Regions from separate parts of the Mesorhizobium sp. WSM1343 genome, predicted to be linked through region 1. Evidence: predicted binding sites of a transcription regulator. Region 1 holds the regulator's gene; each other region holds the start of a gene.
What was found. The regulator PhoB, encoded in region 1, activates phosphate uptake and scavenging genes when phosphate is short. The targets are predictions, from matches to a motif close to TGTCATNNANCTGTCAT.
Positions count from the first base shown of each region.

Region 2: the regulator PhoB is predicted to act here: its motif matches at 3,339-3,355, upstream of AC0NIL_RS24115 (LTA synthase family protein).
Region 3: the regulator PhoB is predicted to act here: its motif matches at 3,881-3,897, upstream of AC0NIL_RS11090 (acid phosphatase).

Region 1 is NZ_CM148370.1:1,488,302-1,493,716, forward strand. Features, by position in the region: gene pstA (phosphate ABC transporter permease PstA) at 1-782, shown strand, start outside; gene pstB (phosphate ABC transporter ATP-binding protein PstB) at 800-1,618, shown strand; gene phoU (phosphate signaling complex protein PhoU) at 1,645-2,352, shown strand; gene phoB (phosphate regulon transcriptional regulator PhoB) at 2,369-3,058, shown strand; gene AC0NIL_RS07210 (ROK family protein) at 3,075-4,322, opposite strand; gene xylF (D-xylose ABC transporter substrate-binding protein) at 4,592-5,415, shown strand, end outside.
Region 2 is NZ_CM148370.1:4,899,117-4,904,531, forward strand. Features, by position in the region: gene fabF (beta-ketoacyl-ACP synthase II) at 1-895, opposite strand, end outside; gene AC0NIL_RS24100 (acyl carrier protein) at 930-1,166, opposite strand; gene fabG (3-oxoacyl-[acyl-carrier-protein] reductase) at 1,378-2,115, opposite strand; gene fabD (ACP S-malonyltransferase) at 2,175-3,116, opposite strand; gene AC0NIL_RS24115 (LTA synthase family protein) at 3,370-5,325, shown strand; gene AC0NIL_RS24120 (pilus assembly protein) at 5,373-5,415, opposite strand, start outside.
Region 3 is NZ_CM148370.1:2,311,241-2,316,655, reverse strand. Features, by position in the region: gene corA (magnesium/cobalt transporter CorA) at 1-33, shown strand, start outside; gene AC0NIL_RS11110 (MaoC family dehydratase) at 157-633, shown strand; gene AC0NIL_RS11105 (MaoC family dehydratase) at 630-1,100, shown strand; gene AC0NIL_RS11100 (adenine phosphoribosyltransferase) at 1,266-1,811, opposite strand; gene AC0NIL_RS11095 (alpha-hydroxy acid oxidase) at 1,821-2,966, opposite strand; gene AC0NIL_RS11090 (acid phosphatase) at 3,141-3,836, opposite strand; gene AC0NIL_RS11085 (cytochrome c1) at 3,964-4,836, opposite strand; gene AC0NIL_RS11080 (cytochrome b) at 4,864-5,415, opposite strand, start outside.

The DNA of each region.
Region 1 (5,415 bases):
ACCAGCAGATCGCCTGGATGAACAAGCTCAAGGCCGAGGGCGCGATGGCCGAGCACTTCAACAGCGGCCTGTTCACCTACGGCGCCTCCAGCCGCCCGGAAACCTCGGGCATGGGCGTGGCGATCATCGGCTCGTTTTATATGATGGTGATCGTGCTGCTGCTCGCGCTGCCGATCGGCGTCGCCGCCTCCATCTATCTGGAGGAATTCGCCAAGAAGAACCGTTTCACCGACCTTATCGAGGTCAACATCAACAATCTGGCCGCAGTGCCGTCAATCGTCTTCGGCTTGCTCGGCCTCGCGGTGTTTATCAATTTCCTGGGCATGCCGCGCTCCGCCGCTTTCGTCGGTGGCCTGGTGCTGACGCTGATGACGCTGCCGACGATCATCATCGCGACGCGCGCCGCGCTTGCCGCGGTGCCGCCGTCGATCCGCTCGGCAGCTCTCGGCCTTGGCGCCTCCAAGATGCAGATGGTGTTCCAGCACATCCTGCCGCTTGCCGCACCCGGCATCCTCACCGGCACTATCATCGGTCTTGCGCGCGCGCTCGGCGAAACCGCGCCTCTGCTGTTGATCGGCATGGTCGCCTTCGTCGCCGATCCACCGACGACGCCTTTCGATCCGGCCACCGCGCTGCCGGTGCAGATCTATATGTGGGCGAACGAGGCCGAACGCGCCTTCGTCGAGCGTATGTCCGGCGCCATCATCATCCTGCTCGTCTTCCTCATGGCCATGAACATCACCGCGATCGTGCTTCGGCGTCGGTTCGAGCGGCGCTGGTAGAAAAAAGGCATTTTGGTATGAACATCATGACCGAACAGTCCCTTGAAAACGCAGTGGGCGACAAGATGAAGTCGAACGAAGTGATCAAAATGCGCGGCGACAAGGTCGGCGTGTTCTACGGCGAGAAGCAGGCGCTGTTCGACGTCGATCTCGACGTCCGCCTGAACCAGGTGACGGCGCTGATCGGCCCCTCCGGCTGCGGCAAGTCCACCTTCCTGCGCTGCCTCAACCGCATGAACGACACCATCGATTCAGCACGGGTAACCGGCAAGATCACGCTCGACGAAGAGGACATCTACGACAAGAACATCGATGTCGTCGAACTCAGGGCGCGCGTCGGCATGGTGTTCCAGAAACCCAATCCGTTCCCAAAGTCGATCTACGAGAACGTCGCCTATGGTCCGCGCATCCACGGATTGGCCAAGCGCAAGGCCGACATGGATCAGATCGTCGAGTCCAGCCTGAAGAAGGCGGCGATCTGGAACGAGGTCAAGGACCGTTTGCAGGAACCTGGCACGGGTCTTTCCGGTGGCCAGCAGCAGCGCCTGTGCATTGCACGCGCCATCGCCGTGTCACCCGAGGTGATCCTGATGGACGAACCGTGTTCGGCGCTCGACCCGATCGCTACCGCTCGTGTCGAGGAACTGATCGACGAACTGCGTCAGAACTATACGATCGTCATCGTCACCCATTCGATGCAGCAGGCAGCGCGCGTGTCGCAGCGCACCGCGATGTTCCATCTTGGCTATCTGGTCGAGGAGGGCGCCACCGACAAGATGTTCACCACCCCCGACGACAAACGCACCCAGGACTACATCACCGGCCGGTTCGGCTGATCTCTGGCATATGAGGGACGAAGATCATGGGTGAACATACCGTCGCATCTTTCGATGAGGATCTGGAGCAGATCAGCCAGCTGATCCGCGACATGGGCGATCTCGCCCGCTCGATGGTCGGTGGCTCGACCAGGGCTTTGCTCAATTCGGACAATGCGCTGGCGCAGCGGGTGGTTTCCGACGACGCCATCATGGATGCACGCCAGCGCGAGCTGGACGATCGCGCCATCACGCTGATCGCCAAGCGCCAGCCGATGGCCAACGATCTGCGTGCGGTGGTCGGTTCGATCCGCATGGCCGGCGACCTCGAGCGCATCGGCGACCTTGCCAAGAACATCGCCAAGCGCGTCGGCACTGTCGGGCTGAGCGTCACGCCGCACGACCTTTCGCATTCGATCGACGCAATGGCGCAGCTGGTGCTGATCCAGGTGCAGGGGGTCGTCGACGAGTATGCCGCCGCTGACGCGGCAGCGCTTGCCACGCTCAGAAACAATGATGAACGCATCGACGTCAAATACACATCGGTGTTCCGCGAACTGCTGACCTACATGATGGAAGATCCGCGCAACATCACGGCGTGCACGCACCTGTTGTTTTGCGCCAAGAACCTCGAGCGGATCGGCGACCACGTGACCAACATCGCCGAAAATGCCTATTATGTTTTGACCGGCACGCAGTTGCCAGCCAACCGTCCGAAGCAGGACGAGACGGCAATGTCCGCGCCAGCGGCATGACAGGGGTGACCAGCCGATGATCGCGCCACGCATCATGGTGGTGGAGGATGAGGAGCCGCTAGGCGTGCTGCTCCGCTACAATCTCGAATCCGAAGGTTACCAGGTCGAAGTGGTGACGCGCGGCGACGAGGCCGAAATCCGGCTGCAGGAGAACGTTCCAGACCTTCTGGTGCTCGACTGGATGGTGCCTGCGGTTTCCGGTATCGAACTCTGCCGCCGGCTAAGGATGCGTCCCGAGACCGAGCGGCTGCCGATCATCATGCTGACCGCGCGAGGCGAGGAAAGCGACCGCGTGCGCGGCCTCTCGACCGGTGCCGACGACTATCTGGTCAAGCCTTTCTCGACGCCGGAGTTCATGGCCAGGGTCAAGGCGCTGCTGCGCCGGGCCAAGCCGGAAGTGCTGTCCAGCGTGCTCAAGGTCGGCGATATCGTGCTCGATCGCGAGTCGCACCGTGTCTATCGCAAGAAGAGCGAGATCCGGCTCGGGCCGACGGAATTCCGCCTGCTTGAATTCATGATGCGCCATCCAGGCCGCGTGTTCTCGCGCAGCCAACTGCTCGACAATGTCTGGGGCGAGACGATCTACATCGACGAACGCACGGTCGATGTGCATGTCGGCCGGCTGCGCAAGGCGGTCAACAACGGCCGTATGCCCGATGTCATCCGCACCATCCGTGGGGCGGGTTACGCCATTCGCGAGGACTGAACTCCCTCGTTTGAACTCACGCCACGTTCTTGCCGCCGAGACCGGATCTCGCCTGCACGCCCGGCGCAAAAATCTCCTGATCGACGAAGATCAGCGCCCGCATGGCGCAGCCTTCGCGGATCAGCGGCAGTTCGTTCGGCTCGGTGTCGAAGGAAATCGACTTGGAATGCTGGCCGCCGGCGGTCTGGGCAATCGCTTGCCGCAATGCCGGCTCGATCAGGTCGAAGGCGGCGGCGCTGACGCCGACCATGGCGACCGGCGCCGGATCGATCAGCGCAAACAGGCTGCCGAGGCCGTAGCCGAGCGCTTCGCCGGCCTTGCGATAGGCTTCCCGTTCGGGCCCGTCCCTCTCGCGGGCGGCGGCAGCCAGGGCGCGCATGTCGACGTCGCTGACATCGGCGACGGGTTCTGCATCCTCGCCCATCTGCCGCGCGTTGCGCCAGATGGCATAATTGCCGGCATAGGCTTCGACGCAGCCGCGCCGTCCGCAGCGACACAGCGCCCCGTTCGGCCGATGAATCATGTGGCCGAATTCGCCGCCCGAGGAATGGGTGCCGGTGAACAATTCGCCCTTCAGCACCAGCCCCATGCCGATGCCGTGCGACAAAAGGATAGCGATGAAATCGTCGCGGTAACGATCGGGATCGCGCCAGCGCAGCGCCACCGCCATCATGTTGCAGTCGTTCTCCATAATGGCGGGGACGCCGAACTCCTCTTCGAATATGTCGGCGAAGGCGATGTCGGTGTGCGGCGTGATCGGCGACCACAGCATGGCGCGGGCACGGGTGTCGGTGATGCCCTGGACGGCCAGCGCGATACGAGCGATGCTGCGCACGTCCAGGTCGGGATCTTCCAGGCGGCGCCGCACGATTGCCGTGCACTCACCGATCAGCGAGTCGCGCGACATCGTCAGCGTGTCGAGCCGGCGCTGTTCCTCGGATATTACCTGGCCGGCATAGTCGATGACGGCGACCGAGAGGAAGTTCAGCGACAGCACCACGGTCATTACCGCGGCCGCTTCCGGATTGAGGCTGAGGCCGACCTGCGGACGGCCGCGTTTGAGCGAGCCGGCCTCGCTCGGCTTGCTTTCGGTCAGGATGCCTTCGACGATCAGGTCGGATGAGATCGCCGAGATCGTCGAATGGCTGAGGCTTGTGGTTGCGGCGATCTCGGTGCGCGACGGCTGTCCGGCGCGGCGCACCGCGGCGATCACCATCGCGCGGTTGCGGCGGCGCAAATCGTCGTGGCGGATTCCGACCGACATGCTCTTTCATATCCTCCCGGTCGCCGCGGTTCTTCCTGCCCTGGAACGCTGTCGGTGACGCGGTCAAATACTGGCAGAAGCCGCGCGCCGTGTCATTTATTTATTCCGAGGCCCGAAAAAAATTCGAAACGACATCAAAATCCATCAGAATCGATGTTGACAGCGTTCGGGCGTTGGCCCAGTATTTTTTCGAGGCTCGAAAAAATAGGGCCTTTGTGCCGGCCTTCGGGCCAGTTTGGTCGCGCCATACGCGGCGCAGGGAGGATAATATGAAAAGATTCACAGCCGCCATCCTGGCGGGTGCCGCCATGTCGCTGACGCTCGCGTCTGTCGCGCAGGCGAAGGACAAAGTCGTCGGCGTTTCGTGGTCCAACTTCCAGGAGGAACGCTGGAAGACCGACGAGGCCGCCATGAAGACGGCGATCGAGGCCGCCGGCGACAAGTACATCTCCGCCGATGCGCAGTCCAATCCCGGCAAGCAGCTTACGGACGTCGAAAGCCTGATCTCGCAGGGCGCCAATTCCCTGATCATCCTGGCGCAGGATGCTTCGGCCATCGGCCCGGCCGTGCAGAAAGCCCTGGACGAAGGCATTCCGGTCGTCGGCTATGACCGGTTGATCGAGAACAAGGATGTTTTCTATCTGACCTTCGACAACAAGGAAGTCGGCCGCATGCAGGCCCGCGAAGTGTTCAAGGTCAAGCCGGAAGGCAACTACGTCTTCATCAAGGGCTCCGGTGCCGATCCCAATGCCGACTTCCTGTTCTCGGGCTCGATGGAAGTGCTCAAGGAAGCCATCGACAGCGGCAAGATCAAGAATGTCGGCGAAGCCTACACGGATGGCTGGCTGCCCGCCAACGCCCAGAAGAACATGGAACAGTTCCTGACCGCCAACGACAACAAGGTCGACGCGGTGGTCGCGGCCAATGACGGCACTGCCGGTGGCGTCGTCGCGGCGCTGACGGCTCAAGGCTTGGCCGGCACCGTGCCGGTCTCGGGGCAGGACGGCGACCACGCCGCGCTGAACCGCATCGCCCTGGGCACGCAAACCGTGTCGGTGTGGAAGGACGCGCGCGAGCTCGGCAAGAATGCCGC
Region 2 (5,415 bases), 2.9 Mb from region 1:
TGGCCCGGTTGAGTGCTGCCGTCATGCAACGGAAGGCACCATCGCCATCCTCGGCGGGCGCCGTGATGTGATGCGCGTCGCCGGTGAGACCATAACCCGTCACCTCGGCATAGATCTTGGCGCCGCGCGCTTTGGCATGTTCGAGCTCCTCGAGCACGACAACGCCGGCGCCCTCGCCCATGACGAAGCCGTCGCGGTCGCGATCATAGGGGCGCGACGCCGTTTGCGGCGAATCATTGCGTTCCGTCGACAGTGCCCGGCATGCGGCGAACCCGGCGATCGACAGCCGCGTCACCGGCGCTTCGGCGCCACCGGCGACCATCACGTCGGCATCGCCCCACATGATCAGCCGGGCAGCATCGCCAATGGCGTGCGCGCCGGTCGAACAGGCCGTGACGACGGCATGGTTCGGGCCTTTCAGCCCGTGCCGGATCGAAACCTGCCCGGAGACGAGATTGATGATCTGGCCCGGGATGAAGAAGGGGCTGATGCGGCGCGGGCCGCGCTCCTTGAGAACCATCGCGTTCTCGGCGATGCCCTCGATGCCGCCGATGCCGGAGCCGATCAGGACGCCGGTGGCGCATTGCTCTTCATGCGTCTTGGGTTCCCAGCCGGAATCCTTCAGCGCCTCGTCGGCGGCGGCAATCCCGTACAGGATGAAGTCGCCGATCTTGCGCAATTCCTTCGGCTCGAGCACGGCCTCGGGATTGAAGGTGGCATTGCTGCCGTCACCACGCGGAATGACGTGGGCGATCTTGCAAGCAAGGTCCTCCACCTCGAACTCGGTGATGCGCTTGGCAGCGCTGCGGCCGGTCAGAAGCTCCTTCCAGCTGTGCTCGAAGCCCATGCCGAACGGCGACAGCAAGCCAAGGCCCGTGACGACGACACGCCTCATCGCAGGTCCTCCCCGGTGATGACTGCAGAAAGCGTCAGGCCGAAGCCTTGTCGATGTACTTCACGGCATCGCCGACGGTCAGGATGGTCTCGGCCGCGTCGTCGGGGATCTCGACGCCGAATTCTTCTTCGAACGCCATGACGAGTTCGACCGTGTCGAGGCTGTCGGCGCCCAGATCATCGATGAAGCTCGCCTGCTCCGTCACTTTGTCGGCATCGACGCCAAGGTGCTCGATGACGATCTTCTTGACGCGCTCTGCGGTGTCACTCATTTGGGCATCCTCGTCTTTTGTTTGTCTGTCTTCGTTAGCGGGCAGAATGCCGCTAATCAAGCTGAAAGATGGTCCTGCCGGAAACGCAACGACTACGGACCGATTTTTGCCCGAACCGCCGGGTTGCGGGCCGCATTACACGAAAAATAGCTGAGGTCCAAGCCGAAATGGTCTCTTTACACAACCCGCCGGCGTTGCTGCAGAACCTCGTTCAAATCATAGCCATGCCGCCATTTACGTGGATGGTCTGGCCGGTGACGTAGGCGGCTTCGTTGGAGGCGAGATAAGCGACGGCGGACGCGACTTCGACGCTGGTGCCCATGCGCCGCGTCGGGATCGCCGCCATGATCGCCTCTTTCTGCTTGTCGTTGAGCTTGTCGGTCATTGCCGATTCGATGAAGCCTGGTGCAACGCAGTTAACGGTGATGTTGCGGGTGGCGATCTCCTGCGCCAGCGACTTGGAGAAGCCGATCATGCCGGCCTTGGAGGCGCAGTAATTGGTCTGGCCGGGGTTGCCGGTCACGCCGACCACCGAGGTGATGTTGATGATGCGGCCATGGCGGCGGCGCATCATCGGATGGGTGAGTTCGCGGGTGAGCCGGAAAACGGCGGTCAGATTGACCTCGATCACGCTGTCCCAATCGGCATCCGACATGCGCACGAACAGCCCGTCCTTGGTGATGCCGGCGTTGTTGACCAGGATGTCGACGCCTTCGAGATCGGCCTCGGCTTTCTGGCCGAGCGCCTTGACGTCGTCACGGTTGGACAAATTGGCCGGGAACAGCTTGACCCGGTCGCCAAGCTCGCTAGCCAGCGCGTCCAATTTCTCGATGCGGGTGCCATGCAGGCCGACGATCGCGCCTTGCGCATGCAGCATCCGGGCGATCGCCTCGCCGATGCCTCCCGATGCGCCGGTGACGAGCGCCTTGCGGCCAGTCAATTCGAACATTTTTGTCTCCTGATTGAGAAGAGAACACCCCTTTGCAGGGAATGGGATCAAATGGGGCTTTATGCAAGCGCTGCTAGCGTCGCCTCGACCTCAGCCGCCGAGCCGACCGACGCAGTGGCGATGTCGCGGTTGATGCGCCGCGCCAATCCCGAAAGCACCTTGCCGGCGCCAATCTCATAAAGCGTGGTGACGCCATTTGCGCCGAACCACTCCACGGTCTCGCGCCAGCGTACGCGGCCGGTTATCTGCTCGACCAGGCGGCGGGCGATCTCGTCCGGATCGCTGGTCGGGCTGACCGTGACATTGGAGAGGACGGGAACGACCGGCGCATTCTTTGTCACACCGGCGAGTGCGTCGCGCATGACGTTCGCGGCCGGCGCCATCAGCGCCGAATGGAAGGGCGCGGACACCTGCAGCATCAGTGCGCGCTTGGCGCCTTTCTCAGTGCACAGTTTCGCCGCCAGTTCGACCGCGGCCCTGGCGCCGGAAATGACCAGTTGGCCGCCGCCATTGTCGTTGGCGATCTGGCAGACGGAGCCTTTGGCAGCCTCGGCGCAGGCTGCTTCGACATCGGCCTGTTCCAATCCGATGATCGCCGCCATGGCGCCCTCGCCGGCCGGCACCGCCGCCTGCATGGCATTGCCGCGGATGCGCAGCAGCCTGGCGGCATCGGCAACCGAAACGAAGCCAGCGGCCGCGAGCGCCGAATATTCGCCCAGCGAATGACCGGCGACATAGGCGATCTTGCCTTTCAGCGAGAAGCCGCGCGATTCCAGCGCCCGGATCGCGGCCAGCGACACCGCCATCAGCGCCGGCTGCGCGTTGGCGGTCAGCATCAACGTCTCTTCCGGCCCTTCCCAGATCAGCTTCGACAGGTTTTCGCCGAGCGCGTCGTCGACTTCCTGGAAAATTCTGCGCGCCTCGGGAAAGGCCTCGGCGAGATCCTTGCCCATGCCGACTGCCTGGCTGCCTTGTCCAGGAAAGGTGAATGCAACGGCCATGCGCGGGCTCCCAAGGGCTGGTTTTGCTTGCCTGATAGACGAGTTTTTCTTGCCTGTGACGCAAGGCAGGCCGCCAAGTCAAGCCCGGTTCGACCCTGCTCGACGGCAGCTTCATCCGCCGAGTGCCTGTTCCGAAAGGCTTTTTGGCGATCACTCCTGATGAAAACCGCTCACGATTCGTTTGCTGGCTCTTCTTATTTTGGCCACAGGCGCTAGCTTTGCGTGACAATTCCATGACAATCGAGTGACGTGCTTGTCGCTGGGTGGGGAAGTTAAAGTGGCAAAGAGTTACAAACGCGCCGGCAAGGCCGCGCCACAGTTCCTGGAAGACGACCCCTCCACCGGCTATCTGCCGGGCAGGAGATGGCCGGTCGTGCGCTATGGGCTGATCAGCCTGGCGATCGCCGCCGTCCTGGTGTTTGCCATCGAACTGATCGTGCGCGGCGACTTTGCCGGCACGGTCTCCTTCTTCCTGCAGCCGCTCAAGCCGGGCTGGACCACCATCGTCGTGTTCGCGCTGATCCTGATCGGCCTCGATGCGGTGCTGGGCCGCAGCCATCAGAGCCTGATGATCGTCGCGCCGCTGACGCTATCGCTTGCCTTCGTCGGCCACCAGAAGTCGCATTATCTCGGCGATCCGCTCTATCCGACCGATTTCCTCTATGCCCGCCAGATCTTTGCGCTGTTGCCGCTTTTGGTGCGCGACCGGCCGATGACCGCGCTCGCCATGGTCGTCGGCATCGTCGCCGGCCTGTCGCTGCTCGTCTATGGCTGGCGGATGTGGCGCCGCAAGGTTCCCGCACTCAGCCGCAAGGGACGCCTTGCGCGGCTGACGCTGGCAGTGCCGCTGCTCGCCTTCTTCGTTTCGATCATGGACTATGCCACGTTCTCCTGGACCAGGGACCGGTTGCAGATCATCCCGATCATGTGGGACCAGAAGGAAAACTATGCCTCCAACGGTTTTGCGCTGGCCTTTGCGCTCAATGTGCCGATGGCGCATGTCTCTGCGCCGCCGGGCTATTCCGACAAGGCGATCGCGGCGATCGCCAGGCCCGATGTGACCGCCTCGGTGCCGGCCGAGAAGCCTGACATCATCATCGTCATGAGCGAGTCCTTCTGGGACCCGACCAAGCTGCCCGGCGTCACCATCACGCCCGATCCGATCCCCAATGTGCGGGCGCTGCGCTCCGGCTCGATGTTCTCGCCGGAGTTCGGCGGCATGACCGCCAATATCGAGTTCGAGGCGCTGACCGGCTTCTCCAACGCGTTCCTGCCGGCCGGCAGCATCCCCTACCAGCAATATGTGCGCACGCCGACGCCGTCGCTGGCAACCTTCCTCAAGAGCCAGGGTTATCGGGCGCGCGCCATCCATCCGGGCACCAACTGGTTCTGGAACCGTGGCGCGGTCTACGCCGATTTCGGCTTCAACGATTTCAAGTCGGAAGAGACGCTGCCGCCAATGCAAAAGCGCGGGCCACTGGCATCGGATGCCGCGATGACCGACGAGATCATCAGCGAGGCCGACGCCAGCGAAGAGCCGGTATTCTTCTTTGCGGTCAGCCTGCAAAACCACGGTCCCTACGAACCGAACCGCTATTACAGTCCCACGCACAGGGTGCAGGCGCCGATCAGCCAGTGGGCGCGCGAATCGCTGCTCAGCTACGCCGAAGGCTCAGCCGATGCCGATCGCGGTCTCGAACGCCTCGTCGAATGGGCAAAGACACGCTCCCGCCCAACCGTGATCGCCTTCTTCGGCGACCATCTGCCGCCGCTCGGGCCGGTCTATGTCGAAACCGGCTTCCTGAAGGACAATGTCGCGCCGCGCAAGGAAGCGTCGCCCGAGGCTGCCCTCGAGCATCATGAGACGCCGCTGGTCATCTGGTCGAACCGCACCGGGCCGGCTGAGCACATGGGCGCTGTCAGCCCGGCCTTCCTGCCCTATCATATCCTGAAGACGGCCGGCATCAGCCATCCCTACTACACCGGCTTCCTGGGCGAGATGAGCGAACACTACCGTGTCGTCGACCGCAATTTGCTGCTGACGCCGGCTGGCGAGGCCACGCCCGATTGGGCGCGGCAGAAGGAGATCGATCCGGCGATCCGCGATTTCCGCCTGCTGCAGTACGATATGATGTTCGGCAAACGCCACGCAGCGCCCGACTTCTTCCCCGAAACGGTCGACAAGATTGTCGCCGCGCATACGAGTTGAGGCCAGCGATTTCCTCAGAGCCTGCTGGTCCGTCTCGGTTCGCGTGTTCAGTTGGTCAATTGCAGCTTCGTGAAGTTGTTGGCGATCTGA
Region 3 (5,415 bases), 820 kb from region 1:
TTCTGGTATTTCCGCCGCCGCGGCTGGCTCTGAGTGGGCCTGTCGATCGGCTGCCACAGGCTGGCGCAGTAGAAATCGCTTGACCAAATGAACGCCGGCCTGCATCCGGAAACCCCGATCCTGGGGATCGTGGGTCGACAAGCCGGATTCCAGACCATGACCGCAGAGATAAAAACATGGGCCTATGAGGACTTCATCGAGGGTGCATCGATCGACCTCGGCTCGAAGCTCGTGAGTGCCGCTGAGATCGTCGAATTCGCCGGAGAATTCGACCCGCAGCCGATGCATCTCGACGAGGAAGCCGGCAAGGCCAGCATCCTCGGTGGGCTGGCGGCGTCGGGCTGGCACACCTGCGCCATGTTCATGCGCATGCTGTGCGATGCCTTCCTGTTGGACTCGACCTGCCAGGGCGCGCCCGGCGTCGATCAGGTCAAATGGAAGAAGCCGGTCCTGGCCGGCGATCAACTGACCGGCACCCTGGTGGTCGTTGCCAAGCGCCTGTCCAAATCGAAGCCGCAACTCGGCTTCGTTACAATGCGCAGCGAACTGTTCAACCAGCGCGGCGAAAGCGTCTTCGAGCTCGAGAACTCCGTCATGTTCCTCACGCGCGATGCCGCGGGGAGCCAAGCATGACACTGGACGAGTTCTTTCGTATCGGCACCACGGTGACGCTCGGCTCGCACACATTCGAGCCCGAGGCGATCAAGGCCTTCGCCCGCAAATACGACCCGCAGATCTTCCATACCGACGAGGAGGCCGCGAAGAAAAGCGTGCTCGGCGGGCTCTGCGCATCCGGCTGGCACACCGCCGCCACCTGGATGAAACTCAATCTCGAAAACCGCATGGACGCCGAGATCGCTGCGTGGAGCGGCCCCGGTCCGGTGCCGGAATTCGGCCCCTCGCCTGGCTTCAAGAACCTGAAATGGCTCAAGCCGGTCTATGCCGGGCAAACCATCACCTTCACGCGCACCGCGCTGTCGCACCGCCCGATTGCCTCACGCCCCGGCTGGCGGCTGCTGGCGCTGCGTTCGGAAGCTTTCGATTCGACCGGCGCCAAGGTGCTCGAGTTCGAAAGCGCCGTGCTGGTGAAGGTGGAGTAGGTTTCTTCCTTCTCCCCCTGTGGGAGAAGGTGGCCGAGCGAAGCTCGGTCGGATGAGGGGTGCTCCAGCTTGGCGCCGACGGCACTCCGTCACCCACCCCTCAACCGTCTCGGCGCTGCGCGCCGATCCACCTTCTCCCACAAGGGGAGAAGGAAGAACTGCCCCTCAATGCCCCTCGAACCCAATCAGCGTCCGCACCGGCACGCCAAGCGCCTCCAGCTTGGCACGGCCGCCGAGGTCCGGCAGGTCGATGACGAAACAGGCGGCGAGGATGTCGGCACCTATCTGGCGCAGCAGCTTGACCGCCGCTTCAGCCGTGCCGCCGGTGGCGATCAGATCGTCGACCAGGATCACTTTCTCGCCCGGAGCAACACCGTCCTTGTGCATCTCCATTTCGTCCAGCCCGTATTCCAGGCTGTAGGCGACGCGCACCGTCTCGTAGGGCAGCTTGCCCTTCTTGCGGATCGGCACGAAACCGGCCGAGAGCTGATGGGCGACGGCGCCACCAAGGATAAAGCCGCGCGCCTCGATGCCGGCGATCTTGTCGATCTTCTGGCCGGCATAGGGATGCACCAGTTCGTCGATGGCGCGGCGGAAGGCGCGCGCATTGCCAAGCAGCGTGGTGATGTCGCGAAACAGGATGCCGGGCTTGGGATAGTCCGGAATGGTGCGGATCGCGGCAAGCAGCGTGTCTTCGAGCGAGGATTTCATGGGGCGAGATTACCTGAAACGGAGGTTGTTGCGCGACAATTGTTCGATCGAGCTGCAGCCCATCAGCTTCATGCCGCGTTCGATCTCGACCCGCATCTGTTCGAGCGCCCGTTCCACGCCGGGCTGGCCGGCCGCCGCGAGCGGAAACAGATAGTAGCGGCCGACGCCGACGGCCTTGGCGCCGAGCGACAGCGCTTTCAGCACGTGTGTGCCGCGCTGCACACCGCCATCCATGATGACGTCGATCCTGTCGCCAACGGCATCGACGATCTCGGCAAGCTGGTCGAACGCCGCCCGCGAGCCATCCAGCTGCCGCCCGCCATGGTTCGACAGCACGATGCCGCTGCAGCCGATGTCGACAGCGCGTTTGGCATCCTCCACCGACATGACGCCCTTGAGGCAGAACGGACCGGACCAGAGCTTGACCATCTCGGCGACATCGTCCCATGTCATCGACGGATCGAGCATCTCGGTGAAGTAACGGCTGATCGACATCGTGCCGCCGCCCATGTCGACATGCTCGTCGAGCTGCGGCAGCTTGAAGCCCTCATGGATGAAATAGTTGATCGCCCAGGCCGGCTTGAGCGCGAACTGCGCCATTCCGGTAAGGTTGAGCTTGAAGGGAATGGCAAAGCCGGTTCGTTTGTCGCGCTCGCGGTTTCCCCCGGTGATGCTGTCGACGGTCAGCATCATCACCTCGACGCCGACCGCCTTTGCGCGCTGCATCATCGCCCGGTTAAGACCGCGATCCCGATGGAAATAGAACTGGTAGACCTGCGGGCCGCTGCTGATGCTGCGCGCCTCCTCGAGGCTGACAGTGCCCAGCGACGACACGCCGAACATCGTGCCGTATTTGGCGGCGGCCTTGGCGACCGCGCGCTCGCCCTGGTGATGGAACAGGCGCTGCAAGGCGGTCGGCGAGCAATAGAACGGCATCGCCAGCTTCTGGCCCATGACCGTCACCGACATGTCGACCACGCTCACCCCGCGCAGCACGTTGGGAACGAGGTCGCAGGTCTCGAAGCTTTCGGTGTTGCGGCGATAGGTGACCTCGTCGTCCGCCGCGCCGTCGATGTAGTTGAAGATCGGTCCCGGCAGCCGCTGCTGCGCCATGCGGCGGAAATCGGAAAAGTTGTGACAGTCGCTGAGCCGCATCATCGAATTCCAAAGGCCATGGCGGGACAAGTTTCTCGCCACCGTTCGATGCATCGAATATCAACCTGTTGTCGGCGTGCCAACGGACTATTTTTCGAACCGCCCTTCGGACATGGCCATGAGCAAAAAGGGACGCCGAAGCGCCCCTTTCTGGTCTGATCCGATTGACGAAGATTACATGCCGAGATCCGAACGAAGCTCGGCCCTGGCCACTTCATATTCGGCCTTGAAGTCGTCCCGGTTGAGCAGGACCGCGGCGATGACGCTGCCGGAAATCCTGCCCATCTCGACGTCGGACGCATAGTGGATGCCGCCGACCTCGCGGTTGTGGGCGTATTCGGCCGCACGCGCCATGATCTCGGCGCGCTTTTCCGGAACCATATCGGACAGGATGATGCCCATCATGGTGCCGACGGTGGCGTGGCCGGACGGCCAGGAACCCGAACTCGACAGCTTGACCGCCGGCTTGACGAGGTCGCTGAGCTGGTGCGGACGCGGGCGCTTCCAGATATCCTTGGCCGGATCGACGACGGCGCCTTCGGTGGCCACGACGCGGTCGAAGAAGGCGCTGAATTTGGGCAGCGTTTCCTTGTTGAATTTCGGCCCCATGACGTTGGCGAAGCGCCAGACATTCTCGTCGGCATCGGCGACGGCGCTGGCTACCATCTCGGGCGTGCGTGTCACCTGCAGCATCAGCACCTCGCCGAGTTCGGCCTTGGTCTGCGCCGAATCGTTTGCCGGCGGCGGCGGCAGGATCATCGTCAGGTCGACATCCTTGTTGGTGACGAAAGGCTGGGCGTCTTCCGCTTGCGCGGCCGAGCCGACGATGAGCAGCAACAGGCCTGCCGCGAGCGATGCGTATCTTTTCATGGGTGCGATCCTTTGATGAGAGCAGCACAGGATCGCCGGATGCGGTGACGGCCATGTGACATGGCCGGCTTCTGGAAATGCAAAAGGGCGCCTCTCGGCGCCCTTCGTGATCACTTGATCGTGTGGCTTAATGCGCCACGCCTTCCCACACCTTGCGCTTGGTGAGATAGACCAGCGCGCCGAACAAAAGCAGGAACACCAGAACGCGAAAACCGGTCTTCTTGCGGTCTTCCATATGCGGCTCGGCCGCCCATGCCAGGAAGGCGGAGACGTCGCGGGAATACTGGTCGATGGTCTGCGGCGCTCCGTCATCATAGGTCACCTGACCATCGGAGAGCGGCTTGGGCATCTTCAGCGACACGCCGGACATGAAGTACGGATTGTAGTGGGTGCCTTCCGGGATGACCATGCCGGCCGGCGGCGTCTGGTCGTAGCCGGTCAGCAGCGAGTGGATATAGTCGGGGCCGCCCGCGTCGTACTGAGTAAAGATATCGAAGACGAACTGCGGAAAACCGCGTTCGACACCGCGAGCCTTGGCCAGCAGGGACATGTCTGGCGGAGCAGCACCGCCATTGGAGGCAGCGGCGGCTTCCTCATTGGCGAAGGGCGGCGGGAAGTGGTCGGACGGCTTGCCGGGACGGTCGAACATGTCGCCGGCATCGTTGGGACCGTCGTGGATGGTGTACTCGGCCGACAGCGTCTTGATCTGCGCATCGGAATAGCCGAGGTCCGACAGCGTGCGGAACGCCACCAGGTTCATCGAATGGCAGGCCGAGCAGACTTCCTTGTAGACCTTGAGGCCGCGCTGCAGCTGCGCCTTGTCATAGGTGCCGAATGGGCCAGTGAAACTCCAGTCCATTTCCTTCGGCTCGTCGATCGGGAAATGCGTCGGATTGGCCACATTGTGTGCCTCTTCGGCGGCGATCGCCCGAGTGCCCGCGGCCCCAGCGGCGACGGCCACAAGGCCGATCAGCGCCAGCGAGGTGAGAATCTTTTTCATGCCAAATCCCCTTAGATTCTCTACCGCTCAGCCTTTGGTTTCCGGAGCCGCCGTAGCGCCCGCCGGATGTCCGCTGCCGCCCTTGTTCTTCTCGAGCACCGCCTCGGTGATCGAGTTCGGCACCCGTCGCGGCGTCTCAATCAGGCCGAGCACCGGCAGCGCGATCAGGAAGAAGGCGAAGTAGAACAATGTCGCCATCTGCGCCATGAACACATAGCTGCCTTCCGCCGGCTGCGAGCCCAGCCAGCCAAGCAGGATGGCATCGGCCACGAACAGCCAGAAGAACAGCTTGTACCAAGGGCGGTAAACCGCCGAGCGCACCTTCGAAGTGTCGAGCCACGGCACCAGAAACAACATGACGATGGCGCCGAACATGCATAGCACGCCGCCGAGCTTGGAGTTGATCGGCCCGACATTGAAGGTGATGGCGCGCAGGATCGCGTAGAACGGCAGGAAGTACCATTCGGGCACGATGTGGGCCGGCGTCTTCAGCGGGTTGGCGACGATGTAGTTGTCGGGATGGCCGAGATAGTTCGGCAGGTAGAAGACGAAATAGGCGAAGAAGAACAGGAACACGAT